One region of the Flavobacterium sp. UW10123 genome, then DNA from elsewhere that is predicted to be linked to it. Evidence: riboswitches for the same ligand, from Rfam matches in the RefSeq annotation. Region 1 holds a riboswitch; the other holds the start of a gene.
The links. A riboswitch is a leader RNA that binds a small molecule or an ion and turns the genes downstream of it on or off. The one in region 1 is predicted to bind S-adenosylmethionine.

Region 1 (7,463 bases):
TGTCTTTTGGCAGAATAAAATCAGCTAATGCGATATTCGGAGCGCCTTTTGTTTTTTGCGATTGCTGACGAAGCGTTAAGAATTTCTCTAAAACTTTTCCGTTTTCATCACGCAATTCGATATCGTCATCATCAACCTGATTCGCAGGGAAAATTCCGTAAATACCTTTTGCTTTTAGTTTTTTCTCTTCTAAAATCACTTTCAACATTGCCTGAGCATCGTTAAAAACAGAAGTTGCTTCTTTCCCCACAACCTCATCAGTTAAAATTGCCGGATATTTTCCGTACAATTCCCAAGTCTGGAAAAACGGCGTCCAGTCGATATATGGAACCAAAACATCCAATTCAACTTCGATGGTTTGTGCGCCGATTACTTTTGGTTTAACTGGAGTATATTCACTCCAATCCAATGGTAATTTGTTTTTACGCGCATCTTCAATTGTTAGGAAATTTTTATCTCTCGAACGGTTTAAGAATGTTTCTCTAAATGAATCGTATTCTGCACGAATATCGGCAGCATATATTTTTCTATTATGATCTAACAAGTTTCCAGCAACCGTAACCGCTCTCGAAGCATCATTTACGTGAATTACTGTTTCTCTGTACTGAGGCGCAATTTTCACGGCTGTATGCGCGCGCGAAGTCGTTGCACCACCAATCATAATCGGGATTTTAATATCTTGTTTGTCTAATTCTTTGGCTAAATACACCATTTCGTCAAGCGAAGGTGTGATCAAGCCGCTTAATCCGATGATATCGACTTCATGTTCGATCGCAGCCGAAATAATTTTCTCCGGAGGAACCATAACACCAAGATCTACAATCTCATAATTATTACAAGCCAAAACCACCGAAACGATGTTTTTACCAATATCGTGAACATCACCTTTTACAGTTGCCATCAGGATTTTCCCGTTTCCTTGTTTGTCTCCTGCTTGTTTACTCGCTTCGATAAATGGCAATAAATAAGCAACGGCTTTTTTCATTACACGAGCCGATTTTACAACCTGAGGCAAGAACATTTTTCCGCTTCCGAATAAATCTCCAACCACATTCATTCCAGCCATTAAGTTGATCTCAATAACTTCGATGGGCTTTGTTGCTGCCAAACGTGCTTCTTCAACATCTTCTTCAATAAAAGCGTCAATTCCTTTTACCAATGAATGTGTAATACGTTCCTGAACAGTTCCAAAACGCCATTCCTGAACCGTTTTTTCATCGCTTTTTGCTTCTCCTTTTACGCTGTCAGCAAAATCTAAAAGTCTTTCGGTTGCATCGTCTCGTCTGTCCAGAATTACATCTTCAACATATTCTAACAAATCTTTCGGAATATCATCGTAAATCGTAAGCATCTCTGGGTTTACAATTCCCATCGTCATTCCTTCTTTAATCGCGTGGTATAAGAATACCGAGTGCATCGCTTCACGAACCGTATCGTTTCCTCTAAAAGAGAACGAAACGTTACTTACACCACCGCTAATATGTGCGTGCGGAAGATTTTCACGAACCCATTTTGTTCCTCTAAAGAAATCCAAAGCGTTTAATCTATGCTCTTCCATTCCAGTCGCAACTGGGAAAATATTCAAATCGAAAATAATATCCTGCGGAGGAAACCCTACTTTGTTCACCAAAATATCATACGAACGCGCACAAATTTCTACTCTACGATCGTAATTATCGGCCTGACCTACTTCGTCGAAAGCCATTACAATCGCCGCCGCGCCGTAACGTTTGATTAATTTAGCGTGGTGAATAAAAGCTTCTTCTCCTTCTTTTAACGAAATCGAGTTTACAACGCTTTTTCCTTGAACTACTTTTAGACCAGCTTCAATGATTTCCCACTTCGAGCTGTCGATCATAATCGGCACTCTCGAAATGTCTGGTTCTGCAGCAATTAAATTCAAAAATTTAGTCATTGCCGTAACTCCATCAAGCATACCTTCATCCATATTAATATCGATGATTTGTGCTCCTCCTTCTACCTGCTGTCTTGCAATATCAAGTGCCTCGTCATACTTCTCTTCCTTGATTAATCTCAAAAATTTTCTTGAACCTGTTACGTTTGTACGCTCGCCAACATTCACGAAAACACTTTCCGGCGTAATAATCAACGGTTCTAATCCTGATAATACAAGGTCTCTTCTTTTTTCTGTCATTTCTTTTTAAGTTTCTACCCCGATAGCTATCGGGGCTAAGATGCTTAGATTCTAAGTTTTTTTATTCTATTTCTTTCCTGCGAGGTTTTTAAAACCTTTTAGGTATTTATGTTTAATATTTTGGACGTGTCCCTCCGGGCCGGGCTATCCGTTGCAAGTCCTCGCACTTCCTTCGTCAGGCTGTGGGCTTTTCACTTCTATCCCTCACGCAGTTTTGTGTTACAATTTGGCATTGCGAAAAACAAAACAATATTATATATCTCATTTTGTTTTAAGCAATACTCTTTTGCAAACACTAACCAAGTATTTATATTAATTAGCTTTTATAATTTTAAAAACAATTAGTACTAACAGTACAGTTATATCCCCAAAAATTAACTTGATTTTGAACTTCTGCCAATTCAGAAACATCACAACAAATAGAGGTAAGTTTAGGATTATTTCCAAAATAGTAATTGTTCAAATTACTTCCGTTTTTTAACACCATCGATTGTAAATTTGCCATATTATAAATATCTAAATAATCAAGTTGAGGACAATAACGTGCATCAAAACTGGATAAAAGATTATTGGATATATCTAAATTTTTTAATGCTGTCAAACCATTTAAATCGATTGTGGTTAGCTTATTATTGTAGCCTCTTATAAAATTCAACTTACTACAATTACTTAATTTTAAATCTGATAAAACATTGTTATCACAATAAATATCCATTAAACTAATACAATTTGAAACATTCAAAAAGGTTATCTTATTATTAGAACACTGCAACGAACTTAGATTTTTTAAATTATTAGCATCCAAAGAAGTCAATAAATTATAAGATATATATAAGTAACTTAAATTTTTTAAATGTCCAATTGTTAAAGTAGTCAATAAATTATATGAACCTCTTAGATCACTAATTTTATTTGAGTTTTCAATGTTGAAACTGCTAATTTTATTTGATTCAAAATACACAGATTCAAGTAACGGCAATGAACTTAAATTTAAAGCAGTTAATTCATTTTGACTACACCAAAGAAATTTTAAGTTAGTCAAACCTTGTACATTTATATTACTGATATTATTATATTCACAATATACTGTATGGAGTTTTTTTAGACTTGAAACATCTAACACTTTAACCTTATTACTTCTAATAGATAAGTATTTAAGATTTCGAAAAGCAAGCAAGCCTTCCAATGAACTAATATTTGAATTATCAACAGTCAGTTCACTAATGTTTTCAGCTTCACAAACTTGAATAATCCCATCATTATTTGCATCAATTTTAGTTACAAAACCTTCTAAATTGGAAGCCACAACATTATTTAAGTCTGCAGTAGCAGATAATAATTTCGCTTTAAAATTTGCATCTGGAATATTTACTATTTGAGTGCAATTTTTATCAGAAATGATGTTCTTAGAATCATCATCAGAATTGGAACAACTCAAAAAAATCAAACTTAAACAAGTTAACCATCCAACAAAGTAACTTTTAATATTCATAGTGTAATAGCTAGTATTTTATTTTTCATTGTAATTGTGAGTGAAATAAATTCAAATTCTCCTAAACACCAACAAAAATTTACAACAATCTTTTCTCATTTATAATTACATTACCGCGGAAGGAACTCTCGGCTTATAATCTTTCGCAACCTCAGCCATTAATCGAATATGATCTGGAGTTGTTCCGCAACAACCGCCAATGATATTGATTAAATTATCTTCTAAATATTCTTTAATGAATGCTTGAGTTTGTTCTGGAGTTTCGTCGTATTGTCCGAAAGCATTTGGTAATCCTGCGTTTGGATGCGCCGAAACATTAAAGCTTGTATTGTGCGCTAATGTTTTTAAATAGGGTTTCAGCAAATCGGCTCCAAGAGCGCAATTGAATCCTACACTCAATAACGGAATATGTGAAACTGAAATCAAAAACGCTTCAACAGTTTGTCCAGAAAGTGTTCTTCCTGAAGCATCTGTAATGGTTCCTGAAACCATAATTGGAATATCCAGATTGCGTTCTTCTTTTACTTCTTCGATGGCAAAAAGTGCTGCTTTTGCATTTAATGTATCGAAAATCGTTTCTACTAAAAGTAAATCACATCCACCGTCCATTAACGCTTCCACTTGTTCTTTGTAGGCTATTCTTAAATCGTCAAACGTTACGGCTCTGTAACCTGGATCGTTTACATCTGGTGACATACTTGCTGTACGGTTTGTCGGGCCGATTGAACCGGCTACAAAACGAGGTTTGTCTGGATTTTTTGCAGTAAACTCATCGGCTACTTGTCTTGCGATTTTTGCCGATTCATAGTTTAACTCGTAAACCAAATCTTCCATGTGATAATCGGCCATACCGATTGTCGTTCCAGAGAAGGTATTGGTTTCTACGATGTCAGCGCCTGCTTCAAAATAAGCGGCATGTACATCGCGGATTGCTTGTGGTTGTGTTAGGGATAGTAAATCGTTGTTTCCTTTTAACGGATGCGGAAAATCTTTGAAACGCTCTCCTCTGAAATCTTCTTCTGAGAAATTATAGCGTTGCAACATTGTTCCCATTGCTCCGTCAAGGATTAGGATATTTTTTTTTATTGCTTCTTTTATCGTAATTGCCATATTCTTTTGCCGCTAAGGCACTAAGGCACAAAGCTTTTTTTAATTATAATTTTGAAGGCTCTATTTAAACCTGACAGGTTTTGGAAATCTGTTGAGTTTAGCCTTTGATATTTTTTTACTTTAATTCCAAAAACTCACTATTGCTGGCTCATTAGCCCCGATTGAAGTGGAAATCCTTTTGTTTTTTTCTTTAAAAAACAAAAGATTGCAACGAAAAGCGGGAACTATTGACTGCAAAAATGCGCCAATGATTCGCTCCTTCTACTGAATTGCTTCGGTAAATATTGTATGTTGTCTGGAAAAGTTTTGAGAAATACTTGTAATGTATTTGTGTTATCTATCTTTAATACTTGAAAATTAGTAAAAAGTAGAATTTAGCACCTTCTTTATGGTAAAGGGTTGCTAAGGTTTCATTGGGTCTATCCCTCCGCCTTTCGTGATAACTGACAATAATTTTAAGAACAGTGCAAAGGTATGAAATGGCAATTCGATTTGCAAATGTTTTTTTTCTAAGGTTCTGAGGTTCTAAGTTTCTAAGCTTCTAAGGTTTTTTAGCTTCTGTTTTTCAAATATTGCCCGTGATTTCAACCACGGGAAACGTATTGTGATTACGCGTTGCGTCTATTCATTATGTTCCCGTGGTTAAAACCACTGGCTATATTTTAAATAAAATTGAGATTACTATTTGATTAAAAAACAAAAGCTCAAACTTTTAAAGTTTGAGCTTTCTATATAAAAACCTTAGTATCTTAGAAACTTAGAATCTCAGCAACTTAGACTATCGCTTTTACAACCGCTTTTGGAGCCTCTTTACGAGTTCCGTCGAAACCGTCTACTCCAGATACTGTTGTATATTTTAATACGTATTTTTTACCTGGGTTGATGATTGAATAAGCAGCTTGGCACATTAAAGTAGCTTCATGGAATCCGCAAAGGATCAACTTTAATTTTCCTGGGTATGTGTTTACGTCTCCAATAGCGAAGATTCCCGGAATATTAGTTTGGTAATCTAATGCATTGTTTACTTTAATGGCATTTTTCTCGATTTCTAATCCCCAGTCTCCAATTGGACCTAATTTTGGTGTTAATCCGAAAAGGGGAATGAAATAATCGCATTCGATTTTACGGTGTGCGCCGTTTTCTTCGATGTCTAATGACTCAACATGCTCAGCACCGTTGATTCCAACAACTTCTGCCGGAGTGATCAATTTGATTTTTCCTGCTGATTTTAATTCCTGTACTTTCTCTACCGAATCTAAAGCTCCTCTAAATTCGTTTCTTCTGTGAATTAAAGTTACTTCTGAAGCTACGTTTGCTAAGAAAATCGACCAGTCTAATGCTGAATCTCCTCCTCCTGCAATAACAACTCTTTTATCTCTGAATTTCTCAGGATTTTTGATGAAGTATTTTACTCCTTTATCTTCATAAAACTCGATATCTTCGATAAGTGGTTTACGAGGCTCGAAACTTCCTAATCCTCCAGCGATTGCAATAACCGGCGCGTGGAATTTAGTTCCTTTATTTGAGGTTACAATGAATGTTCCGTCTTCTTGTTTTTCAACTGTTTCAGCACGTTCTCCTAAAGTAAATCCTGGTTCAAATTGTTTAATTTGCTCCATTAATCCGTCAACTAAATCTCCAGCTAATACTTCTGGGAATCCAGGAATATCATAAATTGGCTTTTTTGGATATAACTCTGATAGTTGTCCTCCTGGTTGTGGAAGCGCATCTAAAATGTGGCATTTTAATTTTAGCAATCCTGCCTCAAAAACGGCAAATAATCCTGTTGGGCCTGCTCCAATTATAAGTATATCTGTTTTAATCATTATGTTGTTGTTTATAATCATTCTTAATAACGCAAAGAAACGAATAAATCCTTGTACTTTCAATGATTTTTATCATTAATTTCTTTCCGAAACTTTTTTACTCTCTATTTTTTAATGAAGAGGTTATCTCATTCATTCTTTTTACCTTTTCTTCAAAATTGCCTTTTAAGGTTTTTCGGTATTCATTCAGATTTTCAACCATTTGATTGATATCTTCCGGAATTACTTCTTCAAAAAATTCACGCAATCTCTTTGCTGTTGTTGGCGATTTTCCGTTTGTAGAAATGGCAATTTTTACATTTCCTTTTGTTACGATTCCGCCCAAATAATAATCGCATAAATCTGGTGTATCAGCGATATTGCAAATCAGATAACGCTTTCTGGCCAAATCGTACACTCTTTTATTAACTTCCAACTTGTCTGTACAAGCAATCACCATATGACGCTTTTTAAGCATTTTCTTTTTAAACTTCGCTTCCGTTAATTTAACTGAAGAATGTTTTTGTGCTAAAACCTTAATTTCCAAATGAAAATCAGGCGCTACAACCTCAACATTTGCATTCGGACTTGACTTAAGCAAGAAAGAAAGCTTTTCCAGACCTACATTTCCTCCGCCTACAATTAGTACCTTTAGATTGTGAAGCTTTAGAAATATTGGATATAATTCGTTTTGTTCCATGTTACCAATATGTTGTTCCTAACGGAACAATTAATAATGCAAACTTCGGGTTAAAACCTGACGCTACAAAATCGGTGGCAATCAGATGTTCCTAACGGAACATTATTACTGTGAAAACATTTATTTTTTTCTACCGATGAGATGTTCCTAACGGAACATAATTCTATCGAATTTCTTCTTTTGATAGAAATTCTTCGTAAA
Region 2 (7,463 bases), on a different contig from region 1:
TACCGCCTTCTCCAGCTTGTAAATCGGCTGTGTTGTCAAGATCAGCTCCCGTAATCCAATCAAGATATTGCGAAGCCATATTTCCAGCCTCTTTCATGTAATCTCCAATCGCTTTAAAAGTAATTCGCGACGGACTGTACAAATCCTGCCATTTATTTTCAATTCCCTGAATCATGTCAGAAATAATCATGGCTCCAATAGTGGCATGCGTCATTCCGTTTCCAGAATCTCCAGTAATGACAAAGACATTCTGATCGCCTGGATTTCTGCCTAGAAAACCTAAAGAATCAAAAGGTTCCATTACTTGCCCAGACCATTTGTAACTGATTTCATCTAGTAATGGGAAATATTTTTTAGCCCAAATTTCTAAGAGTTCATAGCGCGAGAATTCAGAAATTCCTTCTTCGTCGGCTTGTCCCGTTTTATGATCTTCACCGCCAATAATCAGCAAATCATACTCTTCATCAAAATTTTGCAATCGTACATAATGATACGGTTGTGCAACCCATTTAGATTCTGGATCTCCGGTATCCCACCACAAAGCATGTGGCAGACTGCCTTTCGGAATTTTTCCCCCGATAACGTAGGTTCTATAAGCATGCTGTTTGGTATGCATAGTCAAAACGTCATTTATTGGCGTATTGGTTGCAACCACTACATATTTGGCGCTAAATTCAAAACCATTTACGGTTGCACCCTTTTCGGTTATATTTTCGGCATGAGCTTCAGTATAGATAGTTCCGCCAAGTTCGATTATGGCTTTAGAAAGTCCTTTGAGATAATGTAAAATATGAAATTGTGCCTGATTTTTAAAGGCCAGACATCTTTGATCCTGAGCTTCTGCAAGAGAGGGTGTGTGATTTAAAAGAACGGTTTCTAAACCAGCATTTTGTGTGGCTTCAAATTCTTTATCGAGATTTTTTTCTTTGTCATTCGGATGAAGGAATAAATAGCCATTTACTCTTTCAAAATCACATTCAATGTTTAATTCGGTAACGATTTTTTCGATTTCATCAATCGCGGCTGAATGGCTTTCGGCGGCAAGTTGCGCGTTTTCTTTGCCAAAAGTATTCTGAAGATAATAATATCGATCATCCAAAGCGCAAGTTAAATGCGCTGTAGTTCTTCCGGTTTCTCCGCTTCCTATAAAACCGTCTTCTGCCAAAACTACTTTTTTTCCTGCTTTTAAAAGTTTGTAAGCAGTTGTAAGTCCGGCAATACCGCCTCCAATAATTAGAACTTCGGTTTTAACATCCTGATTTGGTTTTTCGAAAGCAATTATATCAGTAGAATCGATCCAGAAGGAAACATTATCACCAGAGGTGATGCTTCCTTCATTAATATTTTGATTTGAATTTTCCATTTTAAATCGTTTTAAAGAACGCAATGCATTCATTTCAAAGCTAGTAAGTAAATGTTGGAAGAGACTTACAGTTTTGATTCTAAAATTTTATAGGATTTCCAGCACGGTTTTATGTAAGAATTAAAAACAAATGCTGTAAGTGTAATTGTTTGAATAATAGTTTCTTATCGCAAACTGTAAAAGCAAATTATTATTTATAAAGTAAAAAAATTGATTCTTGTTATTTTCATAGGAATAATAAGCTCCTTTAATGAAACTAAAACGAGATAGTATAAAAAAGAAAAAGAAGTAATCACATTATATAATAAGTTCTAGAAATTGTGTAAAGAGCACATTTATAAAAACGACTATTTTTATAATTATTAAAATAGATATTATTCAATAAAAAAATATACTTATGAAAACGCAAATAAAAACGAAAGCAGCACTGTTGATTCTTCTTGCAGGATTGGCCTTTTCTTGTAAAAAGAATGAAAGCACTACAACAGAATCGTACGAAAATGATACTATTCAAAATACTATGGACACAGTTGGACCAGAAATGGATACCATCAATATTGATACAACCACGACTGTTAAAACCGATTCTATCAAGTGATAATTGTTTGGTAATTTAAAGAAGCAAAAGCTGAATCTTTAAGGATTCAGCTTTTTTTAATGTTTGTAAGAAAAGAATTTCAGGATGTTTTTTAGATTAAAATCATTTTATAGAATGTTTAAAGTAAAAGCGTTTTTCTCTATATTTGAGAAAGAATTTAACATATTTAAATGTCTTTTGTAAAATTAAGCAGCATTAGAAATTATTTTCACTCAATACGATAATGGAGTTAATAAATAATTTAGACCTTTTTAAAACCGTTTTTAATGCTGCGCCAAATGGTATTGCAGTTTTAAAATCTTTGCGCAATAGCAAAAATAGGATCGAAGATTTTTCTATATTGTTGTTTAACAGTTATATAATAAACTGGATCAATGATGAAGACTACAAAGGCAAAAGATTCAGCAAAGTTTTTTCTAAAATAAAAGCGACTGCTTTTCTCGAAAAGTTTATTGAAACTGTAGAAACAGGAATTACAGCCAATTTTGAACAATGGTATGAGGATGAAACAGGAAGACACTGTTTGAAATTTACTGCTGTTTTACAAGATGAACTATTGGTGGTAACAATGGAAGATATTACCGAAAAGAAACACGCCGAAACCATTCTGAATAATGCATTGATTGATGCAGAAAAACAAAAAATATTATACAATTCTATAGTAAACGGAACTCCAGATCTAGTTTATGTATTTGATTTGGATTATAAATTCACTTACGCCAACAAAGCATTATTAACAATGTGGGGGAAATCGGCAGAAGATGCTATCGGGCGTGGATTAAGAGAAAATGGTTATGAAGATTGGCATGCCGAAATGCACGAACAGGAAATAGATACTGTAGTTGCAGAAAAAAGATCGATTAGAGGAACAGTTTCTTTTCCTCATGCAGAACTCGGAAGAAGAATTTACGACTATATATTTGTTCCAGTATTTAATGAAAATAGAGAAGTTAAGCTTGTAGTTGGAACAACAAGAGATATTACAGAAAGTAAACAAGCCGAAGAAAGGTTGCAGCAAAGCGAAAAACGTTTCCGCAAAATGATTCATCAGACGCCGGCTCCGACTTTAGTGCTAAGGGGAGACGATCTAATTATTGAGCAGATAAATAAACATATGCTCCAAATGATAGGCCGTGGCGAAGAAATTATTGGCATGCGATTGATTGATGTATTGCCAGAACTTGAAGGGCAATATGTTTGGGAACAGGTTTTAAAGGTCTATAACGAAGGAATTCCTTTTGACCAAAGTGAGGTTCTTGTACCGCACAACCGTACTGGAGAATTAAAAAACTATTATTATAATCTGGCCTATCGTCCGTTAATAGAAGAAGGACAGATAACGGGAATGATACAAGTTGCTGTTGAAGTGACAGAACAGGTTGTAGCCCGCCAGAAAATGGAAAAAAGCGAAAACCGTTTTAAGGCTTTAATCAATGCATCATCTGATATGGTGTACCGTATGGATGCCGATTGGATGATTATGCACAGTCTTGAAGGTGGCGGAAGACTTTCTAGTTCCAAAGGGCATGGTGTCAATTGGCTGGATAAGTTTGTCCATCCGAGTGATTTGCAGCAGGCTGTTCATCTTATTTCTAAATCTATCGTGGAGAAAAGCATTTTTGAAATGGAACACAAAATCGTAAATGATGATGATTCTGTTAGATGGGTTTTCTCTAGAGTAGTTCCAATATTAGATGAAAAAGAAAAGATTGTAGAATGGTTTGGCGCTTCTAGTGATATTACTTCGCAAAAAGAACTTCAAAACGTTATTGCAGAAAGTGAGGAGAAATTTAGACAGCTTGCAGATTTGGTTCCGCAAATTATCTGGACTGCCAAACAAGACGGATTTATAGATTATTATAACAGCAGATGGTATGAATATACAGGCTTTAATGAACACGAATTTGGCGATTCGAGCTGGGTTCCGACACTGTATCCAGACGATGTTTCTACGGTTTTAAAAACTTGGTATCAAAGTGTTCATGCGGGTTCTTCGTATCAAATAGAATTTCGCTTAAAAAATGGAAGTACAGGAGAATATCGCTGGTTTCTGAGTAAAGCGCTTCCCATTAGAGATAAAGAAGGTATTATAACCAATTGGTTTGGAACTTGCACAGATATTCATGAACAAAAATCAAATACCGAAAAACTGGAAATTTTAGTGGCAGACCGTACCAAAGAATTGCAGCGCTCTAATGACGATTTACAGCAATTTGCCCATGTTGCTTCGCACGATTTAAAAGAACCCGTTAGAAAAATAAAGACATTTGTAAGCCGTTTAGAAGATCATCTTGAAAATCAGTTAGACGAATCGGCATCGAGATATATTGAAAGAATTCATGTCGCGGCAGATCGTATGTTTAATATGATTGACGGAGTGTTGGCGTATTCTAAAATCAACGCCGATTCGCAAAAAGCAACAATAGTAGATCTTAATGAAGTCATTAAAAATATAGAAACCGATCTTGAAATTGCGCTTCAACAAACAGATGGAAATATTTATTATAAAGAACTTCCCATTATTGAAGGAGCTTCTGTGTTGCTTTATCAACTGTTTTATAATCTGATAAATAATTCTATTAAATTTGCTAGAGAAAATGTTCCGCCACAGATTACAATTAGTGCAAAAGAGCATTTCGAAGACGGTAAAAGAAAGGCCACAATTATGGTAGAAGATAACGGAATCGGGTTCGATCTGGATCAGACTGGACGCATTTTTGAAACCTTCACCCGCTTAAATTCTAAAGACCGTTATGAAGGAACAGGTTTAGGATTATCTCTTTGTAAAAAAATTGCAGAACGTCATGGCGGAAGCATTACCGCAACAGGAATCGCTGATAAAGGAGCAATTTTTAGCATTACGCTGCCATTTGAGCAAAAAGAACAAGACATTTAATTATGAGTAATAAAATAATATTATTAGCCGATGATGACCAAGATGACGCAGAAATGTTTTGCGAAGCTTTGGCCGATATAGACCAAAATATTATTTGTCATTGTGCAGAAAATGGTGATGAAGCATTGAAAATGCTAAAAAATCAAGATAAAAATCCTGGGGTGGTGTTTCTGGATTTAAATATGCCAATAATGAATGGCTGGGAATGTTTGAGACAGTTAAAAATGGAAGAACGTTATAAAAACATTCCTGTAATTATGATTTCTACTTCTTCACATAAAAATGATATGGAAGCTGCCGCAAATCTTGGCGCAGCCTGTTATTTTGTAAAACCAAATAGTTTTAATGACCTAAAAGAAATGCTGGGGTTAATTACATCAAATCTCGAAAAAGGATTAACGGAAGCTCTTCCAAATCTGGAAAAAAACAAATACCTGCACGTTTTTCTTTAATAACAATTTTGTTTTTGCCTTTTTTGAGCAAGAATACGTATTAATTTTTGTTGTAAAAAGTATGATATAAAAATATTATTTTATTCTATTATACTGTATTTTATACGTTTATGTTTTGTGAAATGTGTTTTGTGAAATAAAATTTTAAAAAGTACATTTAAAACTTGACTAATTAGATAGAATTAATATATATTTGTGTCAGAAAAATTATAAAATGATACTTATCCAGAAAGACTGAGGGAATAGGCCCATTGAAGTCTTAGCAACCTGTTGCCGAATAAGGTGCTAAATCCTTCCGCTGTATGCGGGCAGATAAGAAAGATTTCATCCGTAAATCTGTTTAAGTTCATCCAATAAAATCTTTATTATGAAAGCAGAATCAATTTTTTACGCCGGTTATGAACTTTTGAATTCCATTTTTGAAGAAAACAGCTTTGCTTTTTTCTGAATGCGAAAACAGTAGTTTATCCCAGATTCCCTTTATAAAATAGCAATAATGCTAATGCTTTTGGCATTGGCCTGAAATTCTTTTGTCTAATCTTAAAACTAAAAATAAAATGAAAAAAATACTATTAGGTTTTGCTTTGTTTCTTGGAGCCTTTCAAATTCAGGCACAGGAAAATAATTTACAATTAAAAGGAACAGTTGTCGACACTGTAGCGCAATATGTTTATTTGCAGAAGTTTCACAATAAAATGTTTACTACGATTGATTCGGCAAAAGTAAAAGATGGAAATTTTAGTTTTAAAACAAAAGTAAAAACGCCAGAATTGTACGGATTGAGCGTAAATACGCAAAGTTCACCATTGTATATTTTCCTTGAGAAAGATCCTATTACAGTAAAACTAAGTCCGAAGAAATATTATACCGCTTCTGTGGTTGAAGGTTCTGCTTCTCAGGATTTGTTTGAAACCTATAAAAAGAGCAAAGATGTAGAAATCAGTAAGTTCATAACAGAAAACCCAAAATCTATTGTTTCTGCTTATGTTCTATACAGAAACTGGTCGTACAGATTAACACCTGAACAGATTACACAAAATATTGCTTTGTTGGATAAAAGCCTTCAAAATACCACTTATGTGAAAGAATTAAAAGAACTGGCTATTGTTTTAGACGGATTAGCGGTAGGTAAAAAAGCCCCAGATTTTACAGCAAATGATCCTGATGGAAAGCCAGTTCGCCTTTATGACAATTTGAAAGGCTATACTTTGGTAGATTTCTGGGCTTCATGGTGCGGTCCTTGCCGAAAAGAGAATCCGAATATTGTTGCGGCTTACAAAGAATTTCACGACAAAGGATTCAACATTGTGGCAATCTCTCTTGATAAAAAGAAAGAAAACTGGATTAAAGGAATTAAAGACGATAATTTAACCTGGACACAAGTTTCTGATTTGCTTTTCTGGAACAGTGCTGTTGCAAAATTATATGGTGTAAGAGCCATTCCAGGTAATTATTTAATTGATTCTAAAGGAATAATCGTTGCAAAAAACCTGCACGGAGAAGAATTGCAATCTACATTGAAAAGACTTTTAGAAAATAAAATTTGATAAAAAAATACCCAATCTTGTCATCCTGACGAAGGAAAGATCTCCGCAAGAAACTCCTCAAAGAAGGGAGTTAATTTTTTGCGGAATATAGGACGGAGATTCCTCGTTCCTCGGAATGACAAATAGTGTGGTAAAGTTTACTTAAACAGTATAATTTAATTTAAAATGATAAGGATATGAATGCTATTGAGCCAACAACAAAACCAACAGAACCTGAGTGTCACTTTTCTAAATTTAGAGAGAACACCGTAGGAATTGATCATACTTTCGAATCGGTTTGCGGAGAACAGAATCTAGTCTATGCAGACTGGGTTGCCAGCGGAAGATTATACGCCCCGATTGAAGATATAATGCTCAATAAAATTGGTCCAATGATTGCCAATACGCATTCACTTTCAAGTCAGACAGGAAAAACCTCTACTTATGCCTATCAGCATGCAAGAGATATTATAAAAAAATCAGTTAACGCCAACGAATCGGATGTTTTGGTAACTACCGGAAGCGGGATGACTGCAGCATTATCCAAATTGCAGCGTATTATGGCGCTTCGAACAAACTCTGAAGAAGATAGACCTGTGGTTTTTATAACACACATGGAGCATCATTC

Region 2: linked by a shared signal. The riboswitch ahead of ABXT06_RS03010 (redoxin domain-containing protein) and the one ahead of ABXT06_RS11115 (homocysteine S-methyltransferase family protein) in region 1 are both predicted to bind S-adenosylmethionine.

Annotation. Positions count from the first base shown of each region.
Region 1 covers NZ_JBEWQE010000008.1:190,748-198,210, forward strand. Annotated here, with positions in the region: gene metH (methionine synthase) at 1-2,155, opposite strand, end outside; gene ABXT06_RS11110 (leucine-rich repeat domain-containing protein) at 2,487-3,647, opposite strand; gene ABXT06_RS11115 (homocysteine S-methyltransferase family protein) at 3,753-4,757, opposite strand; SAM riboswitch class I at 5,088-5,203, opposite strand; gene ABXT06_RS11120 (NAD(P)/FAD-dependent oxidoreductase) at 5,531-6,583, opposite strand; gene ABXT06_RS11125 (precorrin-2 dehydrogenase/sirohydrochlorin ferrochelatase family protein) at 6,681-7,262, opposite strand; gene cobA (uroporphyrinogen-III C-methyltransferase) at 7,426-7,463, opposite strand, start outside.
Region 2 covers NZ_JBEWQE010000002.1:151,588-159,050, forward strand. Annotated here, with positions in the region: gene ABXT06_RS02990 (FAD-dependent oxidoreductase) at 1-1,363, opposite strand, end outside; gene ABXT06_RS02995 (hypothetical protein) at 1,761-1,961, shown strand; gene ABXT06_RS03000 (PAS domain-containing sensor histidine kinase) at 2,185-4,857, shown strand; gene ABXT06_RS03005 (response regulator) at 4,860-5,309, shown strand; SAM riboswitch class I at 5,528-5,628, shown strand; gene ABXT06_RS03010 (redoxin domain-containing protein) at 5,867-6,856, shown strand; gene ABXT06_RS03015 (aminotransferase class V-fold PLP-dependent enzyme) at 7,033-7,463, shown strand, end outside.